Regions from separate parts of the Catenovulum adriaticum genome, predicted to be linked through region 3. Evidence: predicted binding sites of a transcription regulator. Region 3 holds the regulator's gene; each other region holds the start of a gene.
What was found. Region 3 encodes LexA, which represses DNA repair genes until DNA is damaged. Its sites were predicted from a motif close to TACTGTATNNNNATACAGTA; they were not measured.
Positions count from the first base shown of each region.

Region 1: a site for LexA is predicted at 2,866-2,885, ahead of OLW01_RS13515 (DNA topoisomerase III). Genes of this name have one in related genera too.
Region 2: a site for LexA is predicted at 3,112-3,131, ahead of recA (recombinase RecA). Genes of this name have one in related genera too.

Region 1 covers NZ_CP109965.1:3,066,993-3,071,928, forward strand. The annotation lists gene OLW01_RS13510 (DUF4382 domain-containing protein) at 1-668, opposite strand, end outside; gene OLW01_RS13515 (DNA topoisomerase III) at 803-2,857, opposite strand; gene OLW01_RS13520 (oxidative damage protection protein) at 2,958-3,230, opposite strand; gene mutY (A/G-specific adenine glycosylase) at 3,252-4,298, opposite strand; gene OLW01_RS13530 (efflux RND transporter periplasmic adaptor subunit) at 4,636-4,936, shown strand, end outside.
Region 2 covers NZ_CP109965.1:2,642,516-2,647,451, forward strand. The annotation lists gene OLW01_RS11560 (UPF0149 family protein) at 1-42, opposite strand, end outside; RNA gene ssrS (6S RNA) at 399-580, shown strand; gene OLW01_RS11570 (TetR/AcrR family transcriptional regulator) at 602-1,189, opposite strand; gene OLW01_RS11575 (carboxymuconolactone decarboxylase family protein) at 1,321-1,863, shown strand; gene recA (recombinase RecA) at 2,005-3,051, opposite strand; gene OLW01_RS11585 (CinA family protein) at 3,152-3,640, opposite strand; gene mutS (DNA mismatch repair protein MutS) at 3,666-4,936, shown strand, end outside.
Region 3 covers NZ_CP109965.1:2,828,107-2,833,042, forward strand. The annotation lists gene ctaD (cytochrome c oxidase subunit I) at 1-229, opposite strand, end outside; gene coxB (cytochrome c oxidase subunit II) at 240-1,388, opposite strand; gene lexA (transcriptional repressor LexA) at 1,699-2,316, opposite strand; gene plsB (glycerol-3-phosphate 1-O-acyltransferase PlsB) at 2,509-4,936, shown strand, end outside.

The sequences.
Region 1 (4,936 bases), 240 kb from region 3:
TCTACTTCGCAGGCACCAATCACATCGGCTTTTACAGTCCCTTCAATATGGCCGGAATCAATTTCATTTTCTAGCCGCACGCCTGTTGGCTTAAGTTTTATTTCAGCATCGTTTTTAGGGTCAACTAACGAACGCTTTAAATCAAATTCAACAATAAACTCGTTATTACCTTCATTTAATTCAAAACCATTTAACTGAATTTCACCAACGCCGTCATTACCCTTGCGTTTCACCACAAGCGGGCGAATGCTTGCATCATCAAACACCACATGGCTGGTTTGAGTTAAATTAGCGTCAACACCATTGACTAAATCCATTCTAATCCACTCATAATCACCAGCGTTAAGCTCCAAATCATCAATTAATTCGTAAGCGTCACTGCCCTGAAAATCTAATAAATTAATTTTGACGGCTTCATCATTCTCATTTAGCGTCTCAATAACGGTATCTTCACCATTATTATTTCTTAGTGTGATTTTGCTGATAAAAATATTAACTTCTGATGCGCCTTCCACTGCCGCGTCAGATACACCTAATGAAAACATTGCAGCTTGTTGATTGTTATCGGATGAGTCTGAGTCATCATTTGAGCTGATGTCACACGCAGTTATACCTGCTGCAAGGGCTAAACTAGAAAGAGTTGTAAAAGTTGTACTTAGGTATTTCATATTGCCTCCAAAATTCAGCTAAACCCAATTAAACCTATGTCATTGCGCTTTGCGATTAAGCTAACGTTAATCGATCAAGTAGATTTAACACAAGTTTAACTTTACACCCTGTGAGCAAGTTCAAGTTTTTAAAGTTATTTCCCTTTTTTTGCGTACAAGCTGCGTTTAGTGCCTGAACTTTTGGTTTTAGAAGATGTGGCTTTAGCACTTTTGGCTTTCGAGCTTTTTGCTTTCGAGCTTTTTGCTTTCGAGCTTTTTGCTTTCGAGCTTTTTGCTTTCGAGTATTGAGAGCGGCTTTTGGTAAATCGAGATTTAGTTTTAGGCTGATTTTCAGCTGCTTTTTTTAAAGCATCTGGCGCTGCTTGCTGCGAAAGTTTGACAAGTTGATTTAAGTTATCTAACAAAGGCGTTATAAACCTTTGATAATTTAACTGTTTTTGGCAAATAGCCTCAAGCGAAACTTCCCATTGAGCTGTCATATCAGGTAGGGTTAGCGCTTCTGGCAAAGTTTCAATAAGCGCTTTGCCTGTTTGGGTTGCTTTAATTTTTTTACCATTGCGTTGTAAAAATTGGCGTTTAAATAGCAACTCAATAATGCTGGCTCGGGTGGCTTCTGTTCCTAAACCATCTGTCTCTTTTAATATTTTTCGGATGTTAGGGTCGCTGACATGTCTGGATATACCTGTCATCGCCGCCAGTAAACTTGCATCGGTAAAAGCTTCAGGTGGCTGAGTCATTTTTTCAAGCAACTCCCCATGCGTGCACAAATAAATATCACCTTTTTTAACTTTAGGTAGAGCAGGTTTATTTAACTCTGGTGATTTTTTACTAACGCCAATTAAAGCCTTCCAACCTAAATCCAGTGTTTGCCTATGTTTGGCAAGAAAATGTCCGTTTTTAATAACACATTCTATTTGGCTGTCTTGATACTGCCAAGCTGGATAAAATTGAATTAAATACTGTTTAGCGATCAGCTGATAAATTTTAAGTTCGCTTGCTGATAATTGCGCTGATGTTTTTTTGCTGGTGGGAATAATTGCATGATGCGCATCTACTTTTTTATCGTTCCAAGCCTTACTGCGCTGCTGTAAATTAGCTTGTTGGCAAGCTTGTGAGAGTTCACTTACATTATTGGCAATGGCCGATGTAACAGTTTGAGCTTGCGAAAAATGCTCGTTTGGTAAATAACGACAATCAGATCTTGGATAGGTAATGAGTTTATGTTTTTCGTACAAAGCTTGGCAAACTGACAAAGTATCTTGCGCACTTAGTCCAAATATTTTTGCAGCATCTATTTGCAAAGCGGACAAATTATAAGGCAAAGGGGCAGCTTGCTGTTTGTTTTTTTGTTCTGCTTTTTCAATCACCGCATCTTGCTGATGTATTTGTTTAACCACATGTTCTGCAAGTGCTTTATTTAATATTCTGCCTTCTTCATCTTGATGTGGCGCACAAGCTTCACTTGGCTGCCATTGTGCGGTAAAACCGGTATTTTCATCTATTTTAACATGCGCCAATACTTGGTAATAAGGTTTACTAACAAATTCATCTATGGCTTTATCTCGGCGAACCACTAAACCTAATACCGGCGTTTGCACCCGTCCAACCGATAATACACCTTGGTAGCCTACTTGCTGAGCTTGCAATGTGTAGGCTCGGGTTAAATTAAGTCCGTATAACCAATCAGCTCGGCTACGCGCCAAAGCGGAGGTAGATAACGCAACATAATTTTGATTAGACTCTAATTTACTCAAGGCTTTTTTAACTGCACTTGGGTTTAAATCGCTAATCAATAAACGTTGGGTTGCTTTACGTTTAGCTTGAGCCGTTTTGCAATGTGCAATTACCTCATCAACTAATAATTGGCCTTCACGGTCAGGATCACCAGCATGAACCAAGGTGTCAGCTTTTTTGATCAGTTTAGACAAAATACCAAGCTGCTTTTTAGTGTTACTCTTCGCTTTAAGTTGCCAACTCTCAGGTACTATAGGTAAGTCGCTTGCCCGCCATTGCTTAAATTGGGCTTGGTAATCTTGTGGTTCAGCGTTTTCTAATAAATGGCCGATACACCAAGATACACAATCCCCGTTAGCTAATTGAATATAGCCATCTTGATTTTGTTGGGGTTTTGGTAACACAGCGGCTATTGCGCGAGCTAAGCTGGGTTTTTCAGCTATATATAACTTCATAGAAAACAAACTGGATAAATAAACAGTTAATTTAGCTTATTTTAACTCATTTCTCCAGTTTGCATAAAAGATGGGTAGATAAAACTAATCTAATGATTCATTATTTTTCTGGCGGAGTATAACCTTCAATTTCAACGTCTTTACCTTCAAACAAAAAATCGACCATTGCTTGTTCTAAAAATTTTCTGTCGTCAGGGTTCATCATGCTCATTTTTTTTTCATTAATTAACATGGTTTGTTTTTTTTGCCATAAGCCAAAAGCTTCTTTTGAAATATTATCAAAAATACGCTTACCAATTTCACCCGGATAAAGTTGAAAATCTAAGCCGTCGGCTTCTTTCTTTAAATGCTGACAATAAACTGTACGTGACATAGTGACCTCTTTTTAAGCAATTTAGCTCGTTAATTCGGTTAATATTTTTTGGGTTGGTACAGACATACCAAATTCTGCTTCTGATTGTAACTCAAACCAGCGTTCAGAGGTATCTCGGATTGAACTTTGAATCTGGCTAAGCTCAGCAACCACAGGCGTAATATCTAGATGATAATGCGTAAAAGTATGCCTGAATGGGGCTAATTTTTTAAGTGTTTTAACTTGAACAGAAAAAAGTTGTTCAATTTCGGGTTCTGTTAATAAACGTTCTGATTCTGGCAATGTAAATAATCCGCCCCAAATTCCGGTAGAGGGGCGTTTAGCTAACAAAACCGAGTTATTGTGTTTTAATGCCAGCATGATTGTTGATTTTACTGGTTTTTCTTTTTTGGGTTTAGAAACGGGCAATTGACTAGTTAAGCCTTTCAAATTTGCCTGACAATTTTGTTCAAGTGGGCAAGTGTCACACTTGGGCTTGCCGCGTGTACACACGGCAGAGCCGATATCCATCATCGCTTGATTAAAATACTCAATTCCCTGCGCTGGACTAATTTTCTCAGCATGCTGCCATAATAGATCTTGAGTTTTCTTTTCGCCTGACCAAGTTTGAATTTCGAAATATCGACATAATACGCGTTTTACATTCCCATCTAAAATTGGAAATGGCTTGGCAAGTGTGAGCGATAATATAGCGCCAGCCGTTGAACGACCTATTCCGGGAAGTGCTAATACTTGATCAAAATCTTGCGGAAATTCGCCATATTCAGCCTGCATAATTTTAGCGGCTTTTAATAAATTGCGAGCTCTGGCGTAATAACCTAACCCTGTCCATAATTGCAAAACTTCATCTTCTTGAGCGTTTGCTAAGTCAGCCAACGTCGGGAATTTATCAACAAACCTGTTAAAATAAGGGATCACTGTCGTGACTTGGGTTTGCTGGAGCATCACTTCACTTAACCAAGTTGTGTATAAGGTTTTGTTTTGTTGCCAAGGTAGGGTTTTTCTACCATGTTGGTGATACCAATGAATGACAGAATCGCCAAACGAGGTGGTTTGATTAAGTTGCATGTTTAATGTGCTCTAAAGCCGATGGTAACCGAAGTTATTTGAAATAGTCGGCTATGCTAGCGTAATTAAAGCGATAATCAACCGCCTTATTAAAGCCTGCTTAATTTTAACTCGTTTACTTTAGCGCATCATTAGAAAATAATATTTTAAGACTGAATTAAATATTATTTTTTAGAGACGAAACATAAGCACCGCCTTGCCAAAAAATCAAATATAATCAAGTACATTTACAGTAATTTTACACTCTAATCCGTTACACTTTAGTGTTAAATATTTTATAGTTTGCGTATAAAGTCACATTAAAAATATTTTTAATCCAATTGCTTAGGAACCTGTCATGCCAACCCTATTTAACAAGCTTTGTATGGTTTCCACTATTATTGTATTGCTGGGTGCCTGTTCATCAGAAAAAGCTACCCCTCCTGCCACGAATAAATTAAAAGCTGAACCCGTTTTAACCCAAAAAGTAACAATGCATCAGCAAGCCAATAAAATTGAAGCGGTAGGCACCTCTAGAGCGTTAAAATCAGTGGTTTTATATCCTAGAATCAGCGGCATTATAGAATCTATAAATATTCAATCAGGTAACCTTGTAAACGCCGGAAAAACCTTAATTCAATTAGATGCGAGTGAGCAAG
Region 2 (4,936 bases), 190 kb from region 3:
AAACTCAAATTGGTCGTAATCAGGTAAGTTTGTATCCGCCATAATGTCTTAATTTGTCTTGAAATAAAATTGTGACTTATCCTACCACCGTGAGCTTGTATCAGCCAGCAGCGATAATTCAAAACCTCGTTATTTGAATGAAAAACCAGCAAGTAGAGCAAACAAAGCTATAATTATAGAAAACACACTTGCAATGCATGAGCAGCATGCTTATAGTGCGCGCCATCAACGGCCACTAAAGCGTTTAAATAATAGCTTTAGCAAAGCCGTAAATCGAATAAAGTTTTTATTAAAGCTAAGTGTACAGAATACTGAGCAAATCTTTGAACCTGTGCAAATTTTGAAAAGAATCTTGTTTGCAGATAAAAACTAAACTCGATAGAATTAAATTTCAGTTTTGTTCCCTGAGGTGTTCGTCTAGGGGTTAAGTCCCTGAGCCGATACTAATACTTTAGGAAGATACCATCTTGGCTATTGAGCAAGCTCGGCAAGTACCGAGAAGCCTACGGTCAAGTGTTATTTTCCGCCTTGAACTTTACGGTTCGAGGGCCATTACCCACAGCGGCATTTTGGGGAACTTCCTATTCCAGCTTTCCGATTTCTAAAATGTTTTTAAAAGATTAAACATTTGCTCTATTAGATTCTGGCGAATTTTTTTATCTTCCACCCTTACTAAATAATTTCTAATTCCAATAAATTGAATTTGAAAAAGTCTTGCATATTCGCAAGCCTTAATCGATGGCTTTAACTCGCCTTTATCCTGGGCAGCCTGAAAAATTTGAGTTAAATATAATTCAAATTCTTCTAATAAGCGTAAACTCAGCTTTTTCAAATTGACATTGTCATCACAAAACTCTGAACTGGCTTTCACTAACATGCAAACGTCGGTTGGGGTCGATTCAGCTTCTAATACTAAAATTTTTTCTACAAACAATTGTAAACCCGTTAATTTAGATTCACTTGCCTGAAGACATTCATCCAATTTAGCTTTCATTTCGTTGGAATAACATTTCAGTGCTTCTGCATACAAGCCTTCTTTTGAGCCAAAAGCCGCATACACACTGCCTGGACGCATGTTAATCGTTTCTTGTAAGTCTCTGGTTGAAGTACCACTAAACCCCTTTAACCAAAATAATTGGCATGCTGACTGAACCACTTGTTCACGATTAAATTTACTTTTATTAGCCATAATCACTTCTATTTTTGAACGACTGCTCAATTTTAACTTGAGCAGTCGCTCAATAACAACTATGATAGCTTCAACATTATGAAAAACCTCAACTGAGGTATCAAATTAAATTAACTAAATTAGGAGTTAATATGAGCCAGTTTAAATTACATACAGGAGAGACAGCACCAGAAGCCGCACAGCCATTAATTAAAAAATCAAATGCCGCTTTTGGTATGTTACCCAATTTACATGCGGTAATGGCTGAGGCACCTACATTACTTGAAGGCTATCAAGTTCTACACGAGTTATTTCAAAAGACATCTTTTAACGCCGAAGAGCTTACCGTTGTATGGCAGTCAATAAATGTTGAACATAGCTGCCATTATTGTATACCTGCACATAGTGCAATTGCGGCATCAATGAAAGTAGATGATGCGATAGTAGATGCATTGGTAAATAAAAAGCCGCTAGAGAATGAAAAGCTTGAAGTGCTAAGAGAAACAACATTGGCATTAGTTAAAAACAGAGGTGTCTTGTCTGAGCAGGCGCTGAATAAATTTTTTGATGCAGGCTATGCACAGCAACAAGTGCTTGAAATTGTCTTAGGTATTTCGCAGAAAGTAATGAGTAATTATACAAACCATTTAGCTGATACCCCTGTTGATCAGCCATTCAAAAAATTTGAAAAATAAGTTAACTTAAAATTAGATTAATAAAACTAAAAAAACCTGATGCAACTGAGTTGTATCAGGTTTTTTATTTATTATTAAAACCGGTCAGTTTTAAAATTAGTACGAATGAGCTAAAAAACTAAAATAGTTTTAATACTAGCTTTATTCGCCAGTTTCTCCAGCTTCACTTTCTGTAACAGGCGCTTCAGCAGCTACTTTTTCAGCTGTTAATAAACGCTCACGAATAATTTTTTCAATTTCATCCGCAATTTCAGTATGTTCTTCTAAATATTTAATACAGTTTGCTTTACCTTGGCCAATTCGGTTGCCATTGTAGCTATACCAAGCGCCAGATTTATCAACTAGGCCTTCTTTCACACCTAAATCTAATAACTCGCCTTGTTTTGAAATACCGCGACCATATAAAATTTGAAAATCGGCTTGTTTAAACGGCGGTGCCACTTTATTTTTAACCACTTTAACTCGAGTTTCATTACCGGTAATTTCATCACCATCTTTAACCGCACCAGTACGACGAATATCTAAACGAACTGAAGCATAGAATTTTAATGCATTACCACCCGTTGTGGTTTCAGGATTACCAAACATAACCCCAATTTTCATCCGAATTTGGTTAATGAAAATACATAAGGTATTAGATTTTTTAATATTAGCAGTTAACTTACGTAAAGCTTGCGACATTAAACGGGCTTGCAAACCAACATGATGATCACCCATTTCGCCTTCAATTTCAGCTTTAGGGGTTAATGCAGCAACTGAGTCAACAATAACCACATCAACTGCATTTGAACGAACAAGCATATCTGCAATTTCTAAAGCTTGTTCACCTGTATCTGGTTGTGAAACTAATAACTCATCAATGTTAACGCCTAATTTACCTGCGTATACAGGATCAAGCGCGTGCTCTGCATCCACAAACGCACAAGTCTTACCTTTCTTTTGCGCTTCCGCGATCACTTGCAGTGTTAATGTTGTTTTACCTGAAGATTCAGGGCCATAAATTTCAATAACTCGACCGCAAGGTAAACCGCCTATGCCTAAGGCGATATCTAAGCCCAGTGAACCCGTTGAGATGCTTTCAACGTCAAGTGCTTTGTTATCTCCTAATTTCATAATCGAACCTTTACCAAATTGGCGCTCGATTTGTCCTAATGCAGCACTTAATGCTTTTTGTTTATTATCACTCATCAAATTCTCCGGCTTGTTCTTAAATTAAGTTAAGCTAATTCGTCAATATGCAATAAAGTATACTGGTTACTCATACAGTATCAATGTTTTTTTTAAATTTTTAACTTAGTAAGTTTATCGCTTGCTTAAGAGAATGCAAAATTGCCTGTTCTCTTACTTCCGCTCGGGTTCCTTTAAATACAATAGATTCAACTTTCACTGGCTGATTAACTAATTGCCAGGCAAAATATACAAGACCAACTGGTTTATCTGGACTGCCCCCACCAGGTCCGGCAATGCCACTGGTTACCAGTGCAATATCAGCTTGTGCGTTATGTAAGCAGCCTGCTACCATCTCAATAACGGTTTGTTCGCTCACAGCACCAAACAGTTCTAAAGTTTTAGCATTTACGTTAAGCTGGCTTTGTTTAGCTTGATTACTATAAGTGACCCAAGACTGGTTAAAATAAGCAGAGCTGCCTGCAATTTCCGTTAATGCATACGCAATTCCACCGCCAGTGCATGATTCAGCGGTTGCAATTGTCTGCTGGTTTTGGGTTAAAATAGCGCCCAGTTTTTTTGATTGGTTTTCAATTTCAGTCCAATACATATTTTTTCCGTTTCAGGTTTATTTAATGACTTCAGATATTTATTCAGAACAATCGCTACGTCAACATACCCCTATGATGCAGCAATATTTAAAATTAAAAGCTGATTATAAAGATACTTTATTATTTTACCGTATGGGGGATTTTTACGAGCTATTTTTTGATGATGCAAAAAAAGCATCTGAGCTGATTGATATTTCTTTGACTCAGCGCGGAAAAACAGCGGGTAAACCCATTCCTATGTCGGGTATACCTTATCATGCTGCTGATACCTATTTGGCAAAATTAGTTAAACTAGGTGAGTCAGTTGCCATTTGTGAACAAATAGGCGATCCGGCAACCAGCAAAGGGCCCGTTGAGCGAAAAGTGGTAAGAGTCATTACACCAGCAACCATTACTGAAGAGTCATTATTAGAAGAAAGGCGAGATAATTTATTAATGGCGATTTGCCAATCGCCAAACAATCAATATGGCTTAGCTTGCTTAGATATTACCTCAGGGCGTTTTGAAATAGCAGAAGTGGACAATCAAGAAAGCCTGCAAGCTATTTTGCAGCAAAAACAACCAGCTGAATTACTCTACCCTGAAAACTTTGCATCAATGCATTTAATTAATAACAATCCGGCTAACAAACGCAGACCGGAATGGGATTTTGAACAAGACAGTGCTTATCGCCAGCTTTGCAAACAATTTAATACTCAAGACTTAACCGGCTTTGGGATTAACGCCGATCATACTGCAATTAGCGCAGCAGGCGCTGTATTACAGTATGTTAAAGATACTCAAAAATCAGCGATTCCTCACCTTAGAGGGCTTAAAACGCTTCAACTTGGCGACAACTTATTTTTAGATGCGATTTCAATTCGCAACTTAGAGCTCAACCAAAGCTTATCTGGCCATACCGGACAAACCTTATTGTCTGTCATTGATAAAACCGCTACTCCTATGGCCAGCCGATTATTACAGCGCTGGTTAGTACAACCTATTTTAAATAAGCAAATTTTATCTCAGCGCCATCAAGTTATTGACAGTATTATCAACAGTGGCTTGTCGCCTGAGTTAAAATCAGAGCTTAAAAACATAGGCGATATTGAGCGTATTATTTCACGTATTGCACTTCGCTCAGCCAGACCTAGAGATTTTTCACGCTTGCGTAATGCCCTACTTTGTTTACCTCAATTAAAAGAATTACTACAAAGTAGTGAAGAAAAAGCACTAATTGAAGATCAAACCCAAATTGATACTTTTAGTGAGCTATGTGAATTATTAGTCAAGGCGATTGTTGATAATCCGCCAGT
Region 3 (4,936 bases):
GAGGTTCAACAATTTGTAATCCGGGCTGGAAAAGCTCAGCCCGAATGACCATCGCCATAGCCCCACCTACAAGAAACATAATAAAAGCGAACCATAAATATAATGTACCTATATCTTTATGATTGGTTGTAAAGATCCATCTTTTAATGCCTGGAGCAGGACCATGTGCATGATCGTCATGGTTTTCTGAATGTTCGGTCGCAGAATTATTTTGAGTTATTGTGCTCATCTGTCATCCCCTACTGATTTTGTATAAACTGGTGAATATCTTTAGGCTGAACGAAATCTCCAGAGTTTATTCCCCAGGCATTACGTTCATATGTGACAACAGAAGCGATTTGTTTCAAGCTAAGTTGTTTGCTAAATGCTTGCATCGCAGTGCCATTTCGGCCATTTAATACAACATCTATATGTTCAGCTACATCGCCCGTTACCGCCGGACTGCCAACTAAAGAAGGAAACACGCCTGGTAGTCCCATACCATTTTGTTGGTGACAGGCTGCACAATACCCCATATAAACTTTTTCACCTTCAGCCATTAATTCTTCTTTGCTCATACTCATTGCAAGCAAACGTTTCTCTTCGGCTTTAGCGGCAGCTTTTTCTTGCTTTTTCTTCTCCATCCACAGATCGAATTCAGTTGGCTCTAACGCTTTTACAACGACCGGCATAAAACCATGATCTTTACCACAAAGTTCTGCGCACTGACCGCGATAAATACCTGGCTCATTAACATTGGTCCAAGCTTCATTAATAAATCCAGGGTTCGCATCTTTTTTAACCGCAAAATCCGGTACCCACCAACTGTGAATAACATCATCAGAGGTCATTAAAAATCTAACTTTTTTATTAGTTGGGATCACTAAAGGTTTGTCTACTTCTAAAAGGTAAGTATCACCTTTTAACCACTTACCAGTAATTTGTTCGTTGGGGGTAGCAAGCAAGCTGTAAAACTCAATGTCATGATCTAAGTATTTATAGTGCCATTTCCACTGTGAACCGGTAACGACAATCGTTAAATCGGCTTCGTTTGCATCCTCCATCGCAATCAGTGTTTTAGTCGCGGGTATAGCCATTACAATAAGTATAATGATAGGGATGATTGTCCACGCAATTTCCACTTTTATGCTTTCGTGAAAATTAGCTGCTTTTGCACCTTTGGATTTGCGATGGAATATAATGGCATAGAACATAGCGCCAAAAACGACTAAACCAATCACAATACAGATATAAAAAATAGTCATATGCAAGTCATAAACTTGATGACTGATGTCTGTTACCCCTGCTCGTAAATTAATCGTTGAGTGTGTTGCTGTTTCAGCTGCGTAAACTAATGTAAATGGTAGCAACGAAACTAAAGCCATAAAAACTTTACACTTTTGGCTCACGGCTTTCTCCTTGTTATTGTAATTTTATAGTGCGTTGTCGTTTTTTACTTGCGCAAACAATGCATGTATAAAAATTAGTCAAGGATTTGAAAATTTACAATTATTTAATATAAATAAAAATCAGAATATCTGAAGTAAATAGGAGACGGTGCAGAATAAATTAGCGCTAAGGTAGGGTTAAGTTAAATTGAAATTTTACATTAAATCCGAATAATAGCGTCAAAAAAGCTTAATATACTAAACCTATTAAGCTTTTTTATATAGCGATTCAGACAACTGCGACTATAAGAGCCTTGCTTTGAATAACAAGTTAAATCCAATCTGTATTTCTTATTACGCCAACCGCTAAACCTTCAATTGCAAAAGGGGTCGATTTTAAATCAACTTCGATTGGTGAAAAATCTTTATTTTCAGCAATTAATGTAACTTTACTTCCTTGTTGCTGATATCGCTTCACCGTCACATCGTCTTCAACTCGAGCCACAACAACTTGCCCATTTAATGCAGTTTGGGCTTTATGAACCGCTAATAAGTCTCCATCCATAATGCCAATTTCAATCATACTATCGCCTTGAACTCGCAATAAATAATCGGCATTAGGTTTAAATAAATGAGGGTCAACTTGATAGTGCTCTTCAACATGCTCTTGAGCTAAGATAGGAGAACCTGCTGCAACTTGACCAATTAAAGGCAAGCCTTCGTCTTCTATCGATTCTTCTTGTACTAAACGAATACCTCTGCTGGTACCTGCAATTATTTCAATAGCACCTTTTTTAGCCAACGCTTTTAAATGCTCTTCGGCTGCATTAGGAGATTTAAACCCTAAAATAGACGCAATTTCGGCTCTTGTTGGTGGCATACCTGTATCTTGAATGTTATCTTTTATTAGTTGCAGTATTTGACTTTGGCGTGCAGTTAAAGCTTTCATTTAATGTTTATCCATACAGTACTCATTACTGTTAGTATATACAGGTGCTTTAAAAACGCAAATAGAATATTGCTTAAACCATTGTGAATCTACAAAACATGCTGTGCAAAATCACTTCAAGCTAAAATTGATGGCTGTGTGTTCAGCTCAACATGTTACAATATAAAGAAATATTCAGCTTAATGACTTTAAATGACAGACTATAAAAAATTTTTTGCTCAGCTCCTAAACCTACCAATGAAACTCCTGATGAGTTCAAAGGTAATTTTAGATGATTTAGATTTAGAATTAGGCTCGACTAAACAGCCCATTTTTTATGTTATTAAACATGATTCACTATCTGATTTAATCGCATTAAAATCAGCTTGTAAAAAATCTAATTTACCTGACCCGTTTAAGCCGGTTAAAGTGAATGACACGCTTTTTCGTCGTTACGTATGTTTAGATAAACTACAACCGGTATTAGCTAAAGAGCCGGGGAAAACTGATGCTACTGAGCAAATTCAAACGGTATTACAGCAACATGTGCAGCAACCCGATTTAGATGCCAAACTCGTCCCTTGTTTTATCAGTTGGGGACGTTCGCCCGGCAAAGAAACCTCTAATATAAAAAAGCTTTTCAACCATCAAAAAAAGCCCAGCTGGTTACGTAAAATATTTACGGTGTTATTTATAGGACGAGATAATTTTGTTTCCGTTAATCAACCACTCTCTCTTAGATTTGTCGTTGACCAACATGGTAGCTCTCCTGAAATAGCACATAAGTTATTGCGCGTCGCTCGTTTTCATTTTCAAAGGCAGCAATTAACGATGGCTGGCCCCAGACTTTGGCAAAGAGATCATTTATTAACCTCGCTGTTAGCATCCCCTTCGATCAAAGATGCTATTAACGATGAAGCAAAAAGCAAAAATATCTCTTATGAAAAAGCGAAAGAGCAGGCAAAAAATTATTTAAATGAAATAGCTGCCGATTATCGCGATAGTTGGATCAGAATTGGGGATACTGTTTTAACTTGGATTTGGAACAAGCTTTACTCTGGGATTGAAGTTAAAAATGGTGAAAAAATAAGAAAGCTCGCACAAGATGGCCATGAAATCATTTATATGCCTTGCCATCGCAGCCATATGGATTATTTATTATTGACTTATGTGATATATCACCAAGGCTTAGTCCCTCCTCATATTGCCGCAGGCGTTAATCTTAACTTTTGGCCAATGGGTGGAATCTTCCGGCGCTCTGGAGCGTTTTTTATGCGCCGCTCTTTTAGAGGCAATAAACTCTATTCCGAAGTATTTAAAGAGTATCTGTCTCAGCTAATCAGTAAAGGACACTCAATAAAATTTTATCCAGAGTCTGGCCGTTCAAGAACAGGTCGATTACTAAAACCCAAAACAGGCATGTTAGCTATGGTCATACAAAACATGCTTAAAGGCCAAGATAGACCTGTCACTATAGTGCCTGTCTACATAGGCTACGAGCATGTCATGGAGGTTAAAACCTACTTGCGTGAACTGGGTGGACAAAAAAAGAAAAAAGAGTCTGCCTTACATTTGTTTAGCATTCTAAAAAACTTACGCCACTTTGGTCGTGGGTACGTTAATTTTGGTGAACCTATTAGCGTAAACAAAACCATGGAAAGCTATCAACCTAATTGGAAACAACAATTAGAGCAAAATCAAAAGCCTACATGGCTGCCCAGTTACATTAATTCATTAAGCCATAATGTAATGTGTAATATTAATCATGCAGCAGCTTTAAACGGTGTCACTTTAACCGCAATGAGTCTTTCAGTTGCCAATCAAAACACCTTGTTTAAAGATGATTTAATTAAACAACTTAAAATTTGTGTCGCACTCCATCAGGAAGAAACTCCTTTTAATAATCTAAGTATGCCGCCGGAAGACTCAATTGAAGCGCTCATTGATAATGCGGTAAAAATGGAAAAATTCACTGAGGATACCGAAGGGCAAAACACAATTTCTATCTCGCAAGAGAGCATAGTGGAGCTTAACTACTATCGTAATAACATTTTGCATCTTTATATTATTCCCTCGCTTATTGCCGCATTTTTATTAGAAACAAATAATATAGAAAAGTCAGAGTTAGTCGCCAATATCAATAAACTTTACCCTATTGTCGCTAACGAATACTTTTTAAAAATAGAGGTGAGTGAGTTAATTAAGCATATTGATGCTTGTATTAAAGTATTGGTCGATAATCATTTAATCTCATTAAATGAAGATAAATTGATCGCTGTAAGACCCGCTAATTCTGAGTATCTACAGTTACATTTATTAAGCTTAATTTCACAACAGACACTCCAGCGCTACGCGATAGTCTTACACTCAATTGAAAGCCACGAGCAAGGCCTATCTCGCTCAGCACTAGAAAGGCACTCATTAGATGTAGCTAAAAATTTGGCTAAATTGCATGATATAAAGTCACCCGCCTTTACGGATAAATCTATATTAAGTCAGTTTGTCGGTGAGTTAAAAGAGCAGGCTTTAATTGTCATTCATGAAGAAGGTCGGTTTATTGCAACTCCAGAACTAAAGGAGTTGAGTGGAAAGATTTATCGTTTAATAGATGGTGATATTTTAAATACCATTAAACATGCAT